2 regions of the Kribbella alba genome follow, and region 1 is predicted to be linked to the other one. Evidence: predicted binding sites of a transcription regulator. Region 1 holds the regulator's gene; the other holds the start of a gene.

Region 1 (9,825 bases):
CGCCCGGGTTGGAGTAGGCGCCGCCCACAGCCAGGATCGAGCCGAAGAGGGTGGCTACTACCGCGCGCCAGTTCCAGCCGCCGGCGTACCAGTAGCGGCCGTTGGGGAGGTAGAGGTCGGCCAGGAAGAGGTTCGTGCGGTCGACGAACCAGTAGCCGGCGATCAGTACGCCGGCGACCGAGGCGAGCAGGCCGCCGTAGAAGGAGAGCCAGACGAAGATGTAGATCGACGGGTCGGAGATCAGTCGCCAGGGCTGGATCACGATGCCGATCACGCCGGTCAGCAGACCCGCGGTACGGAAGTTCAGGTAGCGCGGCAGTGCGTTGGCGAAGTCGTACGACGGGCTGACCACGTTCGCCGCGACGTTGCACGACATGGTGGCCAGGATCGCCATCACGAGGCCGATCGTCACCACCACCGGGTTCTCGAAGCGGCGGGTGAGTTCGACCGGGTCCCAGATCGCGGTGCCGTAGACGAGGACGGTGCCGGAGGTGGTGATGATCGAGACCAGCGCGATGAACGACATGGTCGTGGGCAGGCCGATGATCTGCCCGATCACCTGCTGGCGCTGGCCTTTGCCGAAGCGGGTGAAGTCCGGCATGTTCAAGGAAAGGGTTGCCCAGAACGCGATCATGCCCATCAGCGACGGCGCGAAGATCTTCCAGAAGTCGGCGTCCCAGCCGAGCTTCGACGGCTGCGACAGGATCGGTCCGAGGCCGCCGGCCTTGACCAGGATCGCGATCATCAGCGCCAGGAACGCGACCGTCACCAGTGGCGCCGCCCAGTTCTCGAAGCGGCGCAGGCCGTCGATGCCGCGCCAGATCAGCACCATCTGCAGGGCCCAGAAGAACGCGAAGCTGAGCCACATCGTCCACGGGTGACCGCCGATCGACGAAGCATTCGTCCAGCCGGAGCCCGCGAGCTCGCCGACGATCACGTAGATCGCCTGGCCGCCGATCCAGGTCTGGATGCCGAACCAGCCGCAGGCGATGAACGCCCGCAGCAGCGCCGGGAAGTTCGCGCCGCGGACGCCGTAGAAGGCGCGCGCGAAGACCGGGAACGGGATGCCGTACTTCGTTCCCGCGTGGCTGTTCAGCAGCAGCGGGACCAGCACGATCAGGTTCCCGAGGGTGATCGTGAGGAACGCCTGCAGCCAGTTCATCCCGAGCGCGACCAGCCCGGCGGCGAGCAGGTAGCTGGGGATGTTGTGGGCCATGCCCATCCACAGCGCCGCATAGTTGTACGTCGTCCAGCGGCGCTCGGGGAGTCGAGTCGGCGCGAGCTCGGCGTTCCCGTACGGGCTGTCCGCGATGGCCGCCGGATCCTCCAGCTCGACACGGCCGTCAGGATGATAGATCTGTTCGGTGCTGGCCATTGGTCCCACCTCATCCGGTCGGTACGGCGAACGCTTCGCAACAACGTGCGGGATAGGGGATCACCGTGTCAACGGATAACCCCCGCAGCGCTACCGGATCGGTATTCCGGACGTCGGGTTCAGCCGGGACCGAGTAGCGGCAGCGTGGGTCGCCGGGGAGTCCCCAGGACCTGGTAGCCGCGGCGTACGGCGTTTTCCAAGTGGGCGACAGACCAGGGCCAGTCGTCGGTGTGGGCGAGCGCGGCCTCGAGGGACGTGCCGGCGTGATGCAGCCCCGAGATCGTGTTCGCGACTGTGCCGAGATCGCCGGCCTGGTCGCGCACGAACTCGGCATCGACCACCGCGCCGTGTCCCGGGACGACCCTGGCCGTCGCCGACAGCAGGCCGATCAACCGGTCGACGGTGTCGGGCCACTCCAGCGGATAGGAGTCGTCGCCGTACGAAGGCGGAGCCGACTCCTCGACCAGGTCGCCGACGAAGAACACGTCGACATCCGGTACGACGACCACCACGTCGCCGTCGGTGTGTCCGTTGCCCAGGTGCAGGAGCTCCACCCGGCGATCGCCCAGGTCGATCACCTTGGCGACGGCGAAGGTGTTGTCGATGGCAACGAGTTCGGTGTCGGCGACCTGTGCCAGCACCGCGGCCGGGATCTCCGGGAAGGACAGATCCGGGCCCGGGTTGTCGCGGTAGTGCTGCTGCAGTTCGGGTCCTCGCTCAGCCAGGGCGGTCGCGGCGTTCTCCTGCGCGTAGGTCGCCGCGTCCGGAGTGAACACGTGATTCCCGAAGGTGTGGTCGAAGTGGGCGTGGGTGTTCACCACCCAGCGGACCGGCGCATCGGTGAGTTCGCGGATCTCGGCCAGCAGCTCCTCGGCCTGGGCGGTCGTCGCGCGGGTGTCGATCACCAGCGCGCCCTCGGAGCCGACCACGAGGCCGATGTTCAGATCCCACTCGTGATACCGGCGGACCCAGCATCGATCGCCCAGCTCGGTCCAGTCACTCATACCGCCGACCTTAACCGCCGCGGATTCTCACCAACTCAGGACCACCAACCCGTCCCGCGACCCTGGACGGTCGACGGCCCACAGCGGGCAGGTTTCGGCAAGCCCTATCCAACGGCCGGGACGGCACTTGAAGGGCCGTGATCCGCCGCCTAGGGTCGTCTGGACTCATCCGATCTCTGGACAGGCTTTCTGAAGGGTGGACAGCGTGACGACACGACGGGCACTGGTGACCAGGGGCGGATGGGAAGGCCATCTCCCGATCGAGGCCACCGACCTGTTCATCCCCTTCCTGCGGGACAACGACTTCGAGGTGGCGGTGTCCGACGACCTCGACAGCTACCTCGACCTCGACGGCACCGACCTCGTGCTGCAGTGCATCAGCATGGGCGAGATCACGCCCGAGCAGTCCAAGGGACTCGAGGCCGCGGTCCGGGCCGGCACCGGTCTGGCCGGCTGGCACGGCGGCATCGTCGACTCGTTCCGGAACAACGCCGACTACCAGTTCATGACCGGCGGGCAGTTCGTCTCACACCCGGGCGGCTTCGTCGACCACCGGATCGAGGTCGTCTCGGACGACCCGATCGTCGAGGGCATCACGCAGTTCGACCTGCACACCGAGCAGTACTACGTCCACGCCGACCCGACCAACAACGTGCTGGCGACGACCACGTTCCGCGCCCACCCCGACTACCCGTGGATCGCCGGCGCGACGATGCCGTCCGTCTGGACACGCACCTGGGGAGAGGGTCGTGTGTTCGTCTGTACGCCGGGCCACAAGCTCGAGGATCTCGAGGTTCCGGAGGTTCGGACGATCATCGAGCGGGGGCTGCTGTGGGCGAGCAAGTGATCTCCGGGAACACGCGGATCGGCATCGTCGGCACCGGCGTCATCTCCGGTACCTACCTCGACCACCTGGCCAAGCTGCCCGGCGTCGAGGTGGTCGCCGTGGCCGACCTCGACCTCAGCCGCGCGCAGGCGATCGCCGACCAGAAGCCGGGTATCCGGGCCCTGACGTCCGGCGAGCTGATGGCCGACCCCGAGGTCGACATCGTCTTGAACCTCACCATCCCGGCTGCACACGCCCCGGTCCACGAGGCCGCGCTGAAGGCGGGGAAGCACGTCTACGGCGAGAAGCCGCTTGCTGTCGATCGCGCCGAGGCCAAGCCGCTGCTGAAGCTGGCCGCCACCAACGACCTGCGGATCGGCTGCGCTCCTGACACTGTGCTCGGCACCGGAACCCAAACCGCACGAGCCGCCCTGGACCGCGGCGACATCGGCGTACCGACTGCTGCGACGGCCTCGTTCGTCACGCCCGGGCACGAGCTCTGGCACCCCGCGCCCGACTTCTACTACCAGCCCGGCGGCGGCCCGCTGCTCGACATGGGCCCGTACTACGTGACCAGCCTCGTCACGTTGCTCGGACCGGTACGGCGGGTCTCCGGGCGCGCCGGGCGTTCGAAGGACCAGCGCAAGGTGCACACCGGCCCGCGGGCGGGTGAGACCTTCCCAGTGGAGGTCCCGACCCACGTCACCGGCGTACTGGAGCATGAGTCCGGTGCGCTGACCACCGTGTTGATGAGCTTCGACGTCTGGGCAGCCCGGCTGCCTCGGATCGAGGTGTACGGGACGGAAGGCAGCCTGTCCGTGCCGGACCCGAACACCTTCGACGGCAAGGTGGAGATCGCCACTGCGACCGCCCGTGACTGGACGGAACTCCCGGTAGCCGGTGGGTACGCCGGAGCGGGCCGTGGTGTCGGCGTGGCCGACATGGCCCGCGCGATCCGCAACGGAGAACCTCACCGAGCCAGTGGTTCCCTCGCGTACCACGTGCTCGACGTACTGGAATCGCTGCTGGAGGCGGCTGCCCAGGACCAGCCGGTGGACGTGGCCAGCACGGTCGAGCGGCCGGCCGCCGTACCGTTGGGAGCGTCTCCCGAATCCGCCTGAGACCTGTCCCACGCCGCAATCAGGCGGTAGGCAGCGCTACGGCTCGGTAGACTGGCACTCGAATCTCGGGAGTGCCAAAGCTGCTGCCCGACCGTGGCCTGATGTGGGAGAGAGGGTGGTGCGCGTGCTGGACGAACGCAAACTGGACGTGCTCCGGGCCATCGTCGAGGACTACGTGGCCACGCACGAGCCGGTCGGCTCGAAGACGCTGGTGGACCGGCACAACCTCGGAGTCTCCCCGGCGACGGTCCGCAACGACATGGCCGCGCTGGAGGAGGAGGGGTACATCACCCAGCCGCACACCAGCGCCGGCCGGATCCCGACCGACGCGGGCTACCGGCTCTTCGTGGACAAGCTCAGCACGGTGAAGTCGCTGTCGCCGGCCGAGAAGAAGGCGATCTCGTCCTTCCTGGCCGGCGCCGTCGACCTGGACGACGTCGTACGGCGAACCGTCCGGCTGCTCGCGCAGATCACCCGGCAGGTCGCGATCGTGCAGTACCCGACACTGACCCGCTCGAGCGTGCGCCACATCGAGGTGGTCACTATGACGCCGCGCCGGCTGCTGCTCGTGCTGATCACCAGCACGGGCCGGGTCGAGCAGCGGATCGTGGAGACCCACCACGACGTCGAGGAACAGCTGATCGCCGACCTGCGCTCGCGGCTGAACACGGCCCTGACCGGCCAGCGGATGACCGAGGCCGCCAGCGCTCTCGCCAGCCTCCCCGAGGGCTTCTCGCACGCCGACCGGCCGCTGGTGGCCGCCATCGTGACCAGTCTGCTGGAAGCCTTCACCGATGAAGGCGAGCAGCGGATCGCGGTCGGCGGCGCGGCCAACCTGACCCGGTACGGCGACGACTTCGAGCGCAACGTGAAGCCGGTGCTCGAGGCGCTCGAGGAGCACGTGATCCTGCTGAAACTGCTCGGCGAGGCGACCAATCCGCAGACCCTGACGGTCCGGATCGGCCACGAGAACCCGTACGAAGGGCTTGCCACCACCTCGGTCGTCGCCACCGGCTACGGCTCCAAGTCGGAGACGCTGGCCACGCTCGGCATCGTCGGCCCGACCCACATGGACTATCCGAGCACGATGGGCGCGGTTCGTGCCGTCGCGCGCTATGTCAGTCAGATCCTGGCCGACTCATGATCGAATACCGAACTGCTACCTACCGTTGGTCTGGAGTATGAGCACCGATTACTACGCCGTCCTGGGCGTCAGCCGTGACGCCTCACCGGACGAGATCAAGAAGGCCTACCGCAAGCTGGCCCGCCAGTACCACCCGGACGTCAACGATTCCGAGGACGCGCACCACAAGTTCCAGGAGATCGGCCGCGCGTTCCAGGTGCTGAGCGACCCGCAGAAGAAGCAGGTACACGATCTCGGTGGTGACCCCTTCGCCAGCGGTCCGGGTGCCGGGGCCGGCGCCGGGTTCGGCCAGGCCTTCACCTTCACCGACATCATGGACGCCTTCTTCGGCCAGACCGGCGGGGCCACCCGCGGTCCGCGGCCGCGCACCCGGCGGGGCCAGGACGCCCTGATTCCGCTGCGGATCGACCTGAGCGAGGCGGCCTTCGGCACCACCCGCGAGCTGAAGGTCGACACCGCCGTACTGTGCCCGACCTGTTCGGGATCCGGCGCGGCTGCCGGGTCCGAGCCGGTCACCTGCGAGATCTGCCACGGTCGGGGCGAGGTGACGCACACGCAGCGCTCGTTCCTCGGTGAGGTCCGGACGATGCGGCCGTGCCCGAACTGCCGCGGCTTCGGCACGACCATCCCGAGCCCGTGTGTGGAGTGCGCCGGTGACGGCCGGGTCCGCTCGCGCCGGACGGTCACGGTCAAGATCCCCGGCGGCGTCGACAGCGGCACCCGGGTGCAGTTGTCCGGCCAGGGCGAGGTCGGCCCCGGCGGCGGCCCGGCCGGCGACCTGTACGTCGAGATCGACGTCGAGCCGCACGAGATCTTCAGCCGCAACGGCGACGACCTGCACTGCACGGTCACGCTGCCGATGACCGCGGCCGCGCTCGGCACCACGATCGACCTGCCGACGCTCGAGGGCGAGACCACGCCGCTCGAGATCCGTGCCGGCACCCAGTCCGGTACTACGATGACGCTCACGGCTCGCGGAGTCCCGCGACTGCGGCACGCGGGTCGCGGCGACCTGATCGTCCAGGTGATCGTCGAGACGCCGACCAAGCTGGACGACGGCCAGGCCGCGCTGCTGAGGCAACTCGCCGCGGCGCGTGACGAGGAGCGCCCGCAGGGCCACGTCCAGGCCGCGCACAAGGGTGTCTTCGGCCGGCTACGCGACGCCTTCGGCACGCACTGAACTCCCGGACATGGGACTCGCGGTTTTCTACCTGGCTGACCTGACCGGCTCGGAGTTGACGCTGGATGGTGCCGAGGGTCGTCATGCGGCAGTCGTACGCCGGATCGCGCCGGGCGAGCGGATCCGCCTGACGAACGGGCGCGGGTCTTTCGTGGAAGGACCCGTCACGGGTGCTTCGAAGACGGGCCTGACGGTTGCCGCGGAGAACCGCGGGACTGTGCCGGCGGCGAGCCCGCGGCTGGTCGTAGTACAGGCGTTGCCGAAGGGGGAGCGAGCCGAGCTGGCGGTGGAGATGCTCACCGAGGTCGGTGTGGATCTGGTCGTTCCGTGGAACGCGGAGCGCAGCCAGTTCCGGTCGAACCCCGAGCGGGTGACCAAGACGCTCACCAAGTGGCAGGCCTGGGCTTTCGAAGCCAGCAAGCAGTCGCGGCGCTCATGGTTCTGCGAGGTGGCCCCGATCGCCTCCACTGCCGAGGTCGCTGCCTTGATCCACGAGTCGGCTCTCGCCGTAGTGCTGCACGAGGAGGCGAAGATCCCGCTCGCGTCCTTGCAGTTGCCCTCGGAAGGCGACGTCGTCGTTGTGGTCGGCCCCGAAGGCGGCATCTCTCCGACCGAGCTGGACGCCTTCGCCGTGGACCCTGTCCGTCTGGGCGACACGGTCCTGCGCACCTCGACCGCCGGAGTCGCGGCCGCCTCCGCACTCCTCGCCCGCTCGCGCTGGAGCTGACCGACTACCTGACCGAGACCGTCTTCGAGTCGACGTCGGTGATGCGGCCGTCCTGGGCCGAGACCAGGTAGGCCTCGATCTGCCACTCACCGGGCGTGAGCTTGGTGGTGAAGGAGAACGGCGAGAACGCTTGCCCTTGTTTCGTCAAGGTGAAGTCGCTGACGACGGCCTTGGTCTTCAGGTTGATGGCGCGCCAGTTCACCTGCGCCTCGTACGCCGCTGCCATGCCGCTGACGGTGACCGGGGTCTTCAGCGCGGTGCCCTCCACCGGCGACAGGATCCACACCAGCGCCTGGACGTTGCTGGCCTGGGCCCGGCTGAAAGGCTCGGTCGTGTCGACCTGGCCGAACAGTGCCTGCCCACTCCGGCCCTGTTCGGTCACCCTGACCTTCTGGGTCTCGTCATTCACCGCGCCCTGGACCGTGTAGACGAGCTGCTGGACGGCGACCTCCGCCATCGCCGGCTCCAACTGCAGCCGCGGCAGCACCTTGAAGTCCACGGTCACCACACCGTCCGACCGAGTGACCGAGTCGACGGCCGAGCCCGTCCACAGCGAGTAGTAGTCGGGATCGCCGGACTTGTCGGTGGTCAGCAACCGAACTGCCTCGAGGGCCGGCCGACCGCTGACTTTCGCGAACGTCCGGTAGAGCCGCACTCCGGCCCCGGTGTCGTTCCCCACCGACTTCCCCGCCCAGTAGATGGGTACCGCCCTGCCCTTGACCGCCGGCTCGGGGGTGCTGCGCTCCCTCGGGAAAGCCGTGGTGGCATCAGTCCTGGCGACTGTCGGCGGCATGGGGGGCGGCGTGGTGGGCGCCGACTTGGGGCTCGGGGCAACAGTCGCGCTGGTGGCGGTGCCGGCCGGACCGGCGACCTCGGGCACGCCCGTGTTTCTGGTGTCGTGGTCGAGCATCGTGAACGCGCCGATGGCCGCGGCGGTGCCGACCACTGCCGCGCCAGTCGTGAGCACCCATGGGCGCCGGGTCACGACCTTGCGCTGGGAGCTGACCCGCGCCTGGATCTCGTGCAGCGCGTCGGCCGGTTCGACCTTGTCCGCCTCGTTGGCCAGGGCACGGCGCAGCAGCTCGTCGAACTGGTCGTTCGGGTGGTCGTTCATGCGCTCTGCTCCAGGACCTGGCGCAGCGACCTGGTCGCCCGCGCGGCATGGCTCTTCACGGATCCCCGGCTGATCCCCATCGTGTCGGCGATCTCCGCCTCCGACAGATCACCGTAGTACCGCAGCACCATCACGGTGCGTTGCTTCTCCGGGAGAGTCCGCATCGCCTCGATCACCCGGTCGGTCTCGGCGGTCCGTAGTACGGCGTGCTCCGCGCTGGGCTCGTCCGGCAGGGAGCGGGGCATGTGCTTGTCCACCACGACCAGATGCCGCTGCCTTGAACGGCAGCGGTTCACCACGGCGGTGCGCAGGTATGCCAGGGCCTTGTGCGGGTCGCGCAGCCGGTTCCACCGGGCGTGCATGGCCACAAAGGCGTCCTGCACGATCTCCTCCGCCGAACCGGTGTCACGCAACAGCAGGGAGCCGAGGCGGACCAGCGACGAATAGTGCGCGGTATAGACAGCCGTCAGCGCCTCGTCGGCGTCCCACGAGGACTCATGTGCCACGCACTCTTCGTACACCACGGCCGGTTGTGCCACGTGACAGAGACGCGAAGGTCGGGTTCCAGGTTGACAACGTGGCCGGCAGGATCCGCAGGCGTCGCCGAGCGTGACGCGACCGGTACTCCGGGTGCGGGAATCCGGGCCTTGCGGGGTTTATCGGGTGAGCCTGTCGGAGCGGGCGGCTAGCATGGTCAAGTCACACCATCTGCACCAGGAGGAACAGGCTGTCCAGGCCACGCAGTATCGAGCCGTCGCACCCGGATGCGGCGCGCGCTGACCGCAGCGCAACCAGCGCCAATCACAAGGCGTCCCACAAGATCGTCGTGCCGAACAGCATCGACATGGTGGCGCTGCTCGGAGCCCGGGACGAGTTCCTCCGGATCGTGGAGAAGGAGTTCGCGGCCGACATCATGGTCCGCGGCAACGAGATCACCCTGAACGGTGAACCGGCCGAGCTGGCCCTGGCCGAGCGGCTGATCGACGAACTGATCGCGGTGGTCCGGACCGGTCACGGGCTGACCGCCGACTCCGTCGAGCGCAGCATCGCCATGATCAAGGCCGCCACGGTCGAGAGCCCGGCCGACGTGCTGACCCAGAACATCCTGTCCAGCCGCGGCCGGACGATCCGGCCGAAGACGCTGAACCAAAAGCGGTACGTCGATGCCATCGACAAAAACACCATCGTCTTCGGCATCGGCCCGGCGGGCACGGGTAAGACCTACCTGGCCGTCGCCAAGGCAGTGCAGGCGCTGCAGGCCAAGGAGGTCAACCGGATCATCCTGACCCGGCCTGCCGTCGAGGCCGGTGAGCGGCTCGGCTTCCTGCCCGGCA
Region 2 (9,852 bases), on a different contig from region 1:
ACTTCACCGAGATGACACCCAGAAGAAGTTGCCCGAGATCCGCGCCCGCCCAGTCCGGCGCCCGCCCGCCGCCCCCGCCTCCTACGGATCGGGCCCCGGGTCCGGAGCCTCCTCGCGATAGCGGCGGCCGGTGGGACTGGTCCACGTATAGCTGCCGTCAGCGTTCAGCCGCACATCCCAGTTGCCCTCGTGCTTGAGGCGGTGGTGATGCCGACATAGGCAATGGAGGTTTTCCACGGTTGTCCGGCCACCTGCGGCAAAGGCGACACGGTGGTCCACATCCGTGAACTCGGCAGGCCGGTTGCACCCAGGGAAGCGACAGATCCGATCACGCTGACGGACATACCTGTTCATCTCGGCCGAGGGAGTGTATTTGTCCGGGTCGCCGGCGGGTGGTTCGTCGATGACGCGAAGGTCGATCCGGGATCGTTGCAGCGACAAGCCATTGCGCCTGGACTTGACGGGTGTCGTCGGCAGGTTCGGGAGAAGCGTCTGAGCGAGCGCCTTGATGAGGTGCTTTCGCAAGGAGTTCTGCGGGATCGGCCCGTAGCCGTCAACCTCGCCGCCGGTGGACTCTTCGCCATCCAGCAGGGCACGCAGTTCCGCGCCCGTTGCGTGAATGAGCACGGTCGCGTCCGCGCCGACCATGGCCCCGTCCAGGTCGCCATCGTCCGCGAGGGCGGAGCCGTCCGCGGGCACACTCGGGGTCGGGGCGTCCGCGGCGGCACCTGGGTTACCCGGCGCGGCGGCGTCCGCGGCGGCACCTGGGTTATCCGGCGCGGCGGCGTCCGCTGCTACATCGGAGCGGGTCGTCTCCCTGCTGGCCTTGCCACTCCCGCCGACGGAGTCCGTGGCGGTCTTCGTCCGCGGCAGGAGACGCGCGAGCGCGATGTCGGATCGCAACTGATCCCAGGATCTGGGGTCTCCCTGCCGACGACGACGGGCCGCGGCGCGGGAGAGGCTCGTCATGATCGCAGCCGCATCGGCGGCATCTTGGTTGTGGATGAGATCCGCCGTGCCGAAGTCACTGGGCACCATCCGCACGGATCGCTCGGCGCGCGCCTTCTTGTGAGCCTTGTCGGTGGCCGCCGGATTGCGCCGCGCAGCCTCCTTGCGGGCGGCCTGCTTGATTCTCTGCAGAGGGTTCTTTCGGGCCCATCGCAGCACCGCCTCCTCGGCGGCCCGGAGCTCGTCCACATCGTCCAACACGGACAGTTCCAAGACGATGGTGAACGCGGCTCGCTCGGTCAGCGCGCCTTCTCTCAACGCGTGCAGGGTCGCGGGGAAGTTGTGGGTCAGCTCGCAGGAGGTGTGGATCCGGTGGGTGGCGGCCGCACGATGCAGGTCCAGCGCCAGTGCGACCTCGTCGGAGACCGACCGCAGATCGCCGGCATGCCAACGGCGCTCACCCGCTGTCGCAGCTCGATCGCCGGGCTCGGGATGCCGGTGGCCGAGATCCGCGGATACGCCATGGACCGAGTCGTCGAACCCGGCGATGGACTCAGCTTTCAAGGCGGCGAGTCGCGCCTCGAGCCGACTGATCGCCTCGATCCGGTCGAGCCAGCCGCTGTCGGTCAGCTGGGCCGTGTCCTGGAAGACGACCGCGTCGTACAGCAGAGATCCGTTGTTGTGGTCGTCCTCTTCGTCGAACCGCCCCAACATCCCGTGCTTGTCATAGGCAAGCGCGCGCTCTCGCACTTTTGCGACGAAGGCTTGAAACCTGGCCTCTGGATCTTCGGACCGGGGGTCGTCGGTGGTAGTTGTTAGCGGCGAGTGCCCGGCCGGGAGCGGCAACGGGCGCAGCACCTCGTCCGTCGGCTGGTCGACCGGGCACTCGCTCATGTGTTCGAAGATACATTCGAATATCCTCCGAGCGCAAATCGCGCAGCTGACCCCGGAATCAGGCCTCGCCCCAAGACAAGCAGGCCTTGGGTGACGCCACCATGGTCTGGCTCAGGCGGAGACTCGACGACAGGAGTAAGCCACGGCGTCACGCCCGATCCGAGTCACGATGAGCGTCGCGCTGGCCGAACCCTTCGGAGCCAGCTTCTTCCGCAGCACTGCGGGATCCACGTCCACGCCGCGCTTCTTGATCTCAAGCGTCCCGATCCCCTCGGCGCGAACCCAGGCCCGCAAAGCCTTCTCGCGATAAGGCAGCTCCTCCACGACCTCGTATGCAGAAGCCAGTGGAGTCGCCACCAAGGAGTCCGCGGTGACATAGGCGATCCGTGGATCCAGCAACCAGCCATCGACAGCTGAAGCAACCGCAGTCACCAGCCCGGCCCGAACCACCGCACCATCGGGCTCATAGATGTACCGCCCAACAGGACCGTCAACAGCCTCCGGTGCCGATGTCGCAGTCGCTCCACTAGGCAGCAGCGTCGCTCGCCGTGCAGTACCGCCATAGAGCTTGCCGGACCACAGTGCAGCTTCCTTGACCTCGCCGGCATCGCTGACCCACTCAGCCTCAACTCCGTCAGGCACAGCCTCATGCGGGATGCCAGGGGCAACCTTGACACAAGCGGTGCGCGTCAGCAGTTCACTGATGAACGACCAAGGCGGCGAGTAGGCGTTGTGGTCGAACACCCGCCGCCCGTCCGCACGTCGTGCCGGATCCGCGAAGATCACCTCGTACTGCGTGACTTCCTGGGCCTCGGCGTCTCCCACCAGGACTTCCCCGGGCAGCCCCAATGCAGCGAGGTTCGCGCGGGCCGCAGCAGCCGTCTCGGGGTCCCGCTCGACACCGGTGACGCGCAGACCGGCCCGCGCCGCGCTGATGAGATCGCCACCGATTCCGCAGCCCAGATCGACCACAGACGCGCCGGGCAAGGTTCCAGCGATGCGTGCTGCCCGGTGCGAGCCGACAGTAGAGCGGGTGGCCTGCTCTAACCCGTCCGGCGTGAAGAACATCCGCGCAGCGTCCTCCGGTCCGAACTTGGCGGCGGCTCGATGCCGCAGCGAGGCTTGCGTAACCGCAGCGGTCACCACAGCCGCGTCGTACCGTCGTCGGAGCTTCTCGATCAGCCTCAGCTCACCACCTGGTGCGTACGCCGCGCAGGCCTCGGCCAGTACGGAACGGCCGGCCGGGTCGAGCAACAACGTGAGCGTCACTCGCCCAAGTGTGCCGTGCGCTCACAGCGCGCTGTAGCAGCCCGTGCTCCCCGCCCTCGCTGCACGGCCTTGACCACCCCGCTTGGGCAGGACCGGCCCCGGGGCCTGGTGCGAGTCGTCCCCGCGGCGGCGACGGCAGTCGCGCCCTCACCGACGTACCGGGAACATTCTCTGGCACTCGAGTTGACCGAGTGCTAATCGCGGCCTAGATTCGGAGTTGGCACTCTCCACCCGAGGGTGCCAGCGGCTCGGCCTCTGATCCCCGCGACGGCAGAGGCGCACGGCCGCCAGCAGCACCCCGAAAACACGAGAAACTCGACCGTGGAGGTCAGCAAGTGTCGGTCACGATCAAGCCGCTCGAGGACCGCGTCCTCGTTGCGCCGCTCGAAGCCGAGCAGACCACGAAGTCCGGCCTGGTGATCCCGGACACCGCCAAGGAGAAGCCGCAGGAGGGCGAGGTCCTCGCCACCGGTCCCGGCCGCATCGATGACAACGGCAACCGCGTCCCACTGGACGTCAACGTCGGCGACAAGGTCATCTACTCCAAGTACGGCGGCACCGAGGTCAAGTACGACGGCCAGGATTACCTGATCCTGGGCGCCCGCGACATCCTCGCCGTCGTCGTCAAGTGACGATCGCCCGCTGTTCCTGACTGACACCGCTCCGGTGCCCGGAATCCCGGCGCCGGGGCGGAGTCGGTTCGGCGGTGAGCACATTCGCAGCAACTCAGAGAGGGACTAGTTTTCCATGCCGAAGATCCTCGAGTTCGACGAGAACGCGCGGCGCGCGCTGGAGCGCGGCGTCGACAAGCTCGCGAACACGGTGAAGGTGACGCTGGGGCCCAAGGGCCGCTACGTCGTACTGGACAAGAAGTGGGGCGCCCCGACCATCACCAACGACGGTGTCACCGTCGCGCGTGAGGTCGAGCTGGACGACCCGTTCGAGAACCTCGGTGCGCAGCTGGCCAAAGAGGTTGCCACCAAGACCAACGACATCGCCGGTGACGGTACGACGACCGCGACCGTGCTGGCCCAGGCGCTCGTGCACGAGGGCCTGCGGGCCGTCGCGGCAGGCGTCAACCCGATGGGCCTGAAGAAGGGCATCGAGGCCGCCATCGAGGCTGTGTCGGCCAAGCTCATCGAGACCGCCCGGCCGGTGGACGACAAGGGCGACATGGCCCACGTCGCCACCATCTCCGCCCGGGACGCCGAGATCGGCGGCCTGATCGCAGAGGCCTTCGACAAGGTCGGCAAGGACGGCGTCATCACCGTCGAGGAGTCGAACACCTTCGGCACCGAGCTCGAGTTCACCGAGGGCATGCAGTTCGACAAGGGCTACATCTCGCCCTACTTCATCACCGACGCCGAGGCCGGCGAAGCGGTGCTGGACGACCCGTACATCCTGATCAACCAGGGCAAGATCTCCGCGGTCGCGGACCTGCTGCCGCTGCTGGAGAAGGTCGTGCAGTCGGGCAAGTCACTGCTGATCATCGCCGAGGACGTCGAGGGCGAGGCACTGTCGACCCTGGTCGTGAACAAGATCCGCGGCAACTTCACCTCCGTCGCCGTCAAGGCGCCGGGCTTCGGCGACCGCCGCAAGGCGATGCTCGAGGACCTGGCCGTCCTGACCGGCGCCCAGGTCGTCGCGCCCGAGGTCGGTCTGAAGCTGGACCAGGTGGGCCTCGAGGTGCTCGGCACCGCTCGCCGGATCGTCGTCACCAAGGACACCACCACGGTCGTCGAGGGCGCAGGCAAGCCCGAGGAGATCCAGGCCCGGGTCAACCAGATCAAGGCCGAGATCGAGCGCACCGACTCCGACTGGGACCGCGAGAAGCTGCAGGAGCGGCTGGCCAAGCTGGCCGGCGGCGTCTGCGTGATCAAGGTCGGCGCGGCCACCGAGGTCGAGCTGAAGGAGAAGAAGCACCGGATCGAGGACGCCGTCTCGGCGACCCGTGCGGCCATCGAAGAGGGCATCGTCGCCGGTGGCGGCTCGGCTCTCATCCACGCCGGTGCGGTGCTGGAGAACGGCCTGGACCTGGAGGGCGACGAGCTCGCCGGCGTCCGGATCGTCCGCAAGGCCGTCGTCGAGCCGCTGCGCTGGATCGCGGAGAACGGTGGCTACGAGGGCTACGTCGTGACCGCCAAGGTGGCCGAGCTCGAGGTCGGCAGCGGCTTCAACGCCGCCACCGGCGAGTACGGCGACCTGTTGGCCCAGGGCGTCCTGGACCCGGTCAAGGTGACCCGGTCCGCGCTCGCCAACGCCGGCTCGATCGCAGCCCTGCTGCTCACCACCGAGACCCTGGTCGTCGACAAGCCCGAGGACGAGGAGCCTGCAGCCGCGGGCCACGGCCACGGGCACGGCCACTGATCTCGAAGCACTGCCGCAACACCTGAACTGCCCGGCCGGTCCTCGGACCAGCCGGGCAGTTTTCTTGTACTACGGGGTTTCGCCGAGCTTGGCGGGAATCGATCTCGTCAGGGCGTCGAGGATGACGCTGAGGCCGAGCTCGAACTCGTCGGCGAAGTTGTAGCCGGGCCGGAGGTAGTACTCCGTCGCCATCTCGGCGAGGCGGGGGTAGTCGCCGGCAGAGAAGTGATCCGTGATCGGCTCGGCGACCTCGGCGACAGCCTCACGTCGTTCGAACGGGAGTGCGGCCTGGAGCGCGAACCCGTAGGTATAGCTGTCGATCAGCGCGTAGGCGTGGGCGGTCATCTGAACCGAGAAGCCCGCGTCCCTGAGGGTGGCGATTACCGCCTCCTGGTGTCGCAGAGCCGCCGGGCCGGGAGTGGTTCGCGATTGCAGCAGGCCGATCGCCCAGGGGTGATTTCGCAGTACCTGGCGGGCCGAGATCGCCCGCCGACGGATCTCCGAGCGCCAGTCGCCGCCTGCCGTGGGTAGTTCGATCTCGCCGAAGACGGCGTCGACGATGCCGTCGAGGATCTCGTCCTTGTTGGCCACGTGGTGGTAGACCGACATCGGTTTGACCTCGAGTGCCTTGGCGAGCGAGCGGATCGTCAGCGAGCCGATGCCGCCCGCGTCGGCCACCGCGACGGCGCCGAGCAACACCCGATGCCGGCTCAGCCGGGCGCGTTCTCGGACACCGTCGCCCGTGATCTCAGGCCTTTTCACCCTCGGACCATAGCCCACTCGTACTTTGTACGTTACGTTGGCCGTACTAAGTACTGTCGGCCGTATTAAGGCGCTAGGGGACACCGCCTCGAGGCCGCTCCCGCAGATCCAGCTCCGGGATCTACCAAGACTTCCCCCGTGCGGCTCGCAAGAACCGCAGGCGCCGCCCCCGGGCGGCATCGAACCGAGGGTGGAAGCCCGGCACGAAGACTCTGGTCTCATCGAGCAAGGCAGCTTGGAGATGGTTTTGATGGCAACGTCCGGTGTGTATCCGGTCCACGTGGAGGCCGCGCTGGATCCGAAGCTGTCCAGGTGGCTGTGGCTGGTCAAGTGGATCCTCGTGATCCCGCACTACGTCGTGCTGGTCTTCTTGTGGCTCGGCTTCGTGGTCGCCTGGGTGATCTCGTTGTTCGCGATCCTCTTCACCGGGCGCTACCCACGGGCCCTCTTCGATTACAACGTCGGGGTACTGCGGTGGTCCTGGCGGGTGAACTACTACGGCTATGGGGCACTAGGAACCGACCGCTACCCGCCTTCAGCCTTCAAGAGGTCGAGGACTATCCGACGCACTTCTCGGTCGACTACCCGGAGCACCTGTCCCGGGGCCTGGCTCTGGTGAAGTGGTGGCTGCTCGCCATCCCGCACTACATCATCGTCGCCTTCTTCGTCGGTGGTGGCGGAACATGGGCCGCCAACCAATCCGACAACTGGCAGTGGAACGCCGTCGCCAGCGGCGGCCTCGTCGGCATTCTGGTGATCATCGCCGCCGTCATCCTCCTTTTCACCGGCAGCTACCCCCGGTCGTTGTACGACATCATCCTCGGGATGAACCGGTGGGCGCTCCGGGTCGCGGGCTATGCGGCGCTGATGACTGACGTCTACCCGCCGTTCCGCCTGGACCTCGGAGGCAGCGAAGCCGCCCCTGTCGTCTCACCCAGCTCGGCAGGCCCCGCACCAGCGCCGGTCGACCCAGCAGCGCCGACACCCACCAACCTCTGACCCCGCCGCAGAAACGCCTTGTTGCTGGCCATCAATGCGGGATTCCACCGGCAGTCACAACGGCGAAGGAAGAGCGCCGGCGATGGATCGGAGACGCCTGCTCCGAGTCGCGCTGCTTGCGGCAGCCTGGAGTAGGAACCGTTCGGCTGAGGAACCCCCCTGAGTTGGGGTTGAGGGTCGGCGTACGACGGGCGACCATTAGGCGGGTGGGGAGCTGCGACGCGAGAGTCTGGGGGTCGAACGGCGACGCAGGAACGGTGGTCTGTGGTAGCGAGAGCGGCAAACACAGGAGTGGCCCCGAGCCGCTCGCCGTACTCTGTGTAACCAATCTCGAATTGGCCCTAGCATTCGGTAACTGGCGGCCGTACTATCTTGCAGGCTGATCGGTCGAAACGAGGGGGGCGAGGTGACCGAGGTTCAATCGCCGCACACCCATGATCGGGTGGAGCTCCGCGATCTCGCCGCGTTGGCCGGCGCGGGTGACGGGACGGCTCTGAACGATCTGCTCACCAGGGTGCGTGCTGTTGCCCACCGCTACGTGCGGTCGAGGCTGTGGACCTATCCTGGTGGCGCCGACATGGTGGACGACGTGGCGCAGGAGGTCTGTGTCGCGGTGTTCGGTGCGCTGGGTCGCTACCGGGACGAGGGAAGGCCTTTCGAGGCTTTCGTCTACGGGATCGCGGCTCGCAAGGTCGCCGATGCACAGCGTGCGTTCGCCGTGGCGGACGTGTCGACGCCTGACCTTCCCGACGGGGCGGACGAGTCGCTTACACCGGAGGAGCACGCTGTTCGCTATTCCGAGCTCAGGCACGTGATGGGCTTGATGGACAGATTGCCGGAGAAACTGCGGGAGATCCTGCGGCTCCGGGTGGTTGCGGGGATGTCAGCCGAGGAGACCGGCCGGGCACTGGGGATGACACCGGGGGCGGTGAGGGTCGCACAGCATCGGGCGTTGAATACGCTCAGGGGGTTTGTGAGGCATGAGGCAAAGATGGAACGAGCCGCAGGGGAGGAGCGACATGGCTGAACGCTTTGACTTAGACGCGATCGAAGCAGATGACGCGCTTCTCGACCTGCTTGCAGCCGGTGGGGAGTCCGCCTGGGAGGCGGGCGAGCACGATCCAGCCCTCAGACTGCTGGCCGATCTTCGGCTTGCGGTGGAGGTCGAGGACGAGCTCCCGGTTGAGACGATCGACGATCCGGAGAGCTTCCTGGCCCGGTGTGCCGCGCTGAACCCGACGATGGACCCGTTCGCTCGCAAGATGGCCGCCCGTGGTCTGGCCCTGGGTGTTGCCGCTGTGGCCGCCCTGTCGGTCTCCGGCGTGGCAGCTGCCGTCACCGGCGACCCGCTCTCGCCGTACGAGAAGGTCATCGAGAAGGTGGTCGACGGGCTGCGTCCGCAGACCTCGTACCCGAAGGAACAGCTCGACGGCCTGGGCCTGCCGGTGGCCGACCGGACGAAGATCGTCAAGGTCGCCAAGGATTTCCAGAGACGGCAGGAAGAGCAGCAGGCCATCAAGGATGCCCAGCAGCAGGGCAACCTGGCGGGGATCGGCAGCGGACCGCTCGATCTGGTTGCCGTTCCGAAGCCCGCGCTGGCTCGGACGACCCCGCCGTTCCTGGAGAAGCCGGCCCCGGTGGAGATCCCGGTCCCGGCGCCGACCGAACCGACACAGACGGACAAGCCGCCAGTCCCGCCGCCGGCTGATCCCACTACCAGCCCGACCACGGATACAACGACGCCGCCGCCGAGCGATCCGGCCACAACTCCGACGACGCCGGCGCCGACGGACACCCCGACCGACCCTCAGCCGGCCCAGCCGACTGAGGCTGTGCCCCCGGACAACGGCACGACGGGTACCGGCGATCCGGCTCCGGCTGAGCAGCCGACCCCGGCGCCGTCGGGCGCCGTGGTCGACGGCACCCAGCCCGGCACCGACAGCGGTTTCCCGACCGGTGGCACCACGACGGCCGACACCCAATCTGGCAGCGCGCCGGCCGGTGACGCACAGACCCAGCCAGCCGACCAGACGCCCGCAGACCAGTCGGCTGCCGGTCAGTTGGCCGCGGATCAGTCGGTTGCGGGCCAGTTGGCTGCCGATCAGTTGGCTGCGGACCAGCCAGCCGCCGACCAGTCAGCCGCCGATCAAACTGTGGTGGATCAGCCGGCCGCTGACCAACCGGCCGCTGACCAACCGGCTGCCGACCAGCCGGCCGCTGACCAGCCTGCGGCTGACCAACCGGCCGCTGACCAACCGGCTGCCGACCAGCCGGCCGCTGACCAGCCTGCGGCTGACCAACCGGCCGCTGACCAACCGGCTGCCGACCAGCCTGCGGTGGATCAGCCGGCCGCTGACCAACCGGCCGCTGACCAACCGGCTGCCGACCAGCCTGCGGCGGATCAGCCCGCCGCCGACCAACCGGCTGGGGAAGACCCGCCAAGCCAGGTCGTGCCGGAGCTTCCGGCTCTGGCCGAAGCGCCGGCGGAGCGCCTCGAGGAGTACTCCGGCAAGGCGACCGAGTCCTCCGCGAAACACTCCAGCGGTACGGTCTCGCTGGGCTGGGCCAAGGACGCGGGCAAGTACGCCGCCGGCAGGCACTCCAGCGGCGAGT

What was found. The regulator HrcA, encoded in region 1, represses chaperone genes, less so after heat shock. The targets are predictions, from matches to a motif close to TTGGCACTCGNNNNNNNCGAGTGCCAA.
Region 2: the regulator HrcA is predicted to act here: its motif matches at 3,283-3,309, upstream of groES (co-chaperone GroES).

Annotation. Positions count from the first base shown of each region.
Region 1 is NZ_BAAANE010000017.1:253-10,077, forward strand. Features, by position in the region: gene ABD210_RS31685 (NCS1 family nucleobase:cation symporter-1) at 1-1,375, opposite strand, end outside; gene ABD210_RS31690 (MBL fold metallo-hydrolase) at 1,495-2,379, opposite strand; gene ABD210_RS31695 (ThuA domain-containing protein) at 2,585-3,226, shown strand; gene ABD210_RS31700 (Gfo/Idh/MocA family protein) at 3,211-4,326, shown strand; gene hrcA (heat-inducible transcriptional repressor HrcA) at 4,451-5,470, shown strand; gene dnaJ (molecular chaperone DnaJ) at 5,508-6,650, shown strand; gene ABD210_RS31715 (16S rRNA (uracil(1498)-N(3))-methyltransferase) at 6,661-7,377, shown strand; gene ABD210_RS31720 (Gmad2 immunoglobulin-like domain-containing protein) at 7,382-8,491, opposite strand; gene ABD210_RS31725 (SigE family RNA polymerase sigma factor) at 8,488-8,997, opposite strand; gene ABD210_RS31730 (PhoH family protein) at 9,336-9,825, shown strand, end outside.
Region 2 is NZ_BAAANE010000004.1:779,735-789,586, reverse strand. Features, by position in the region: gene ABD210_RS10475 (HNH endonuclease signature motif containing protein) at 82-1,842, opposite strand; gene ABD210_RS10470 (class I SAM-dependent methyltransferase) at 1,954-3,111, opposite strand; gene groES (co-chaperone GroES) at 3,447-3,743, shown strand; gene groL (chaperonin GroEL) at 3,859-5,478, shown strand; gene ABD210_RS10455 (TetR/AcrR family transcriptional regulator C-terminal domain-containing protein) at 5,548-6,240, opposite strand; gene ABD210_RS10450 (DUF4389 domain-containing protein) at 6,491-6,859, shown strand; gene ABD210_RS10445 (DUF4389 domain-containing protein) at 6,856-7,239, shown strand; gene shbA (RNA polymerase sigma factor ShbA) at 7,646-8,266, shown strand; gene ABD210_RS10435 (hypothetical protein) at 8,259-9,852, shown strand, end outside.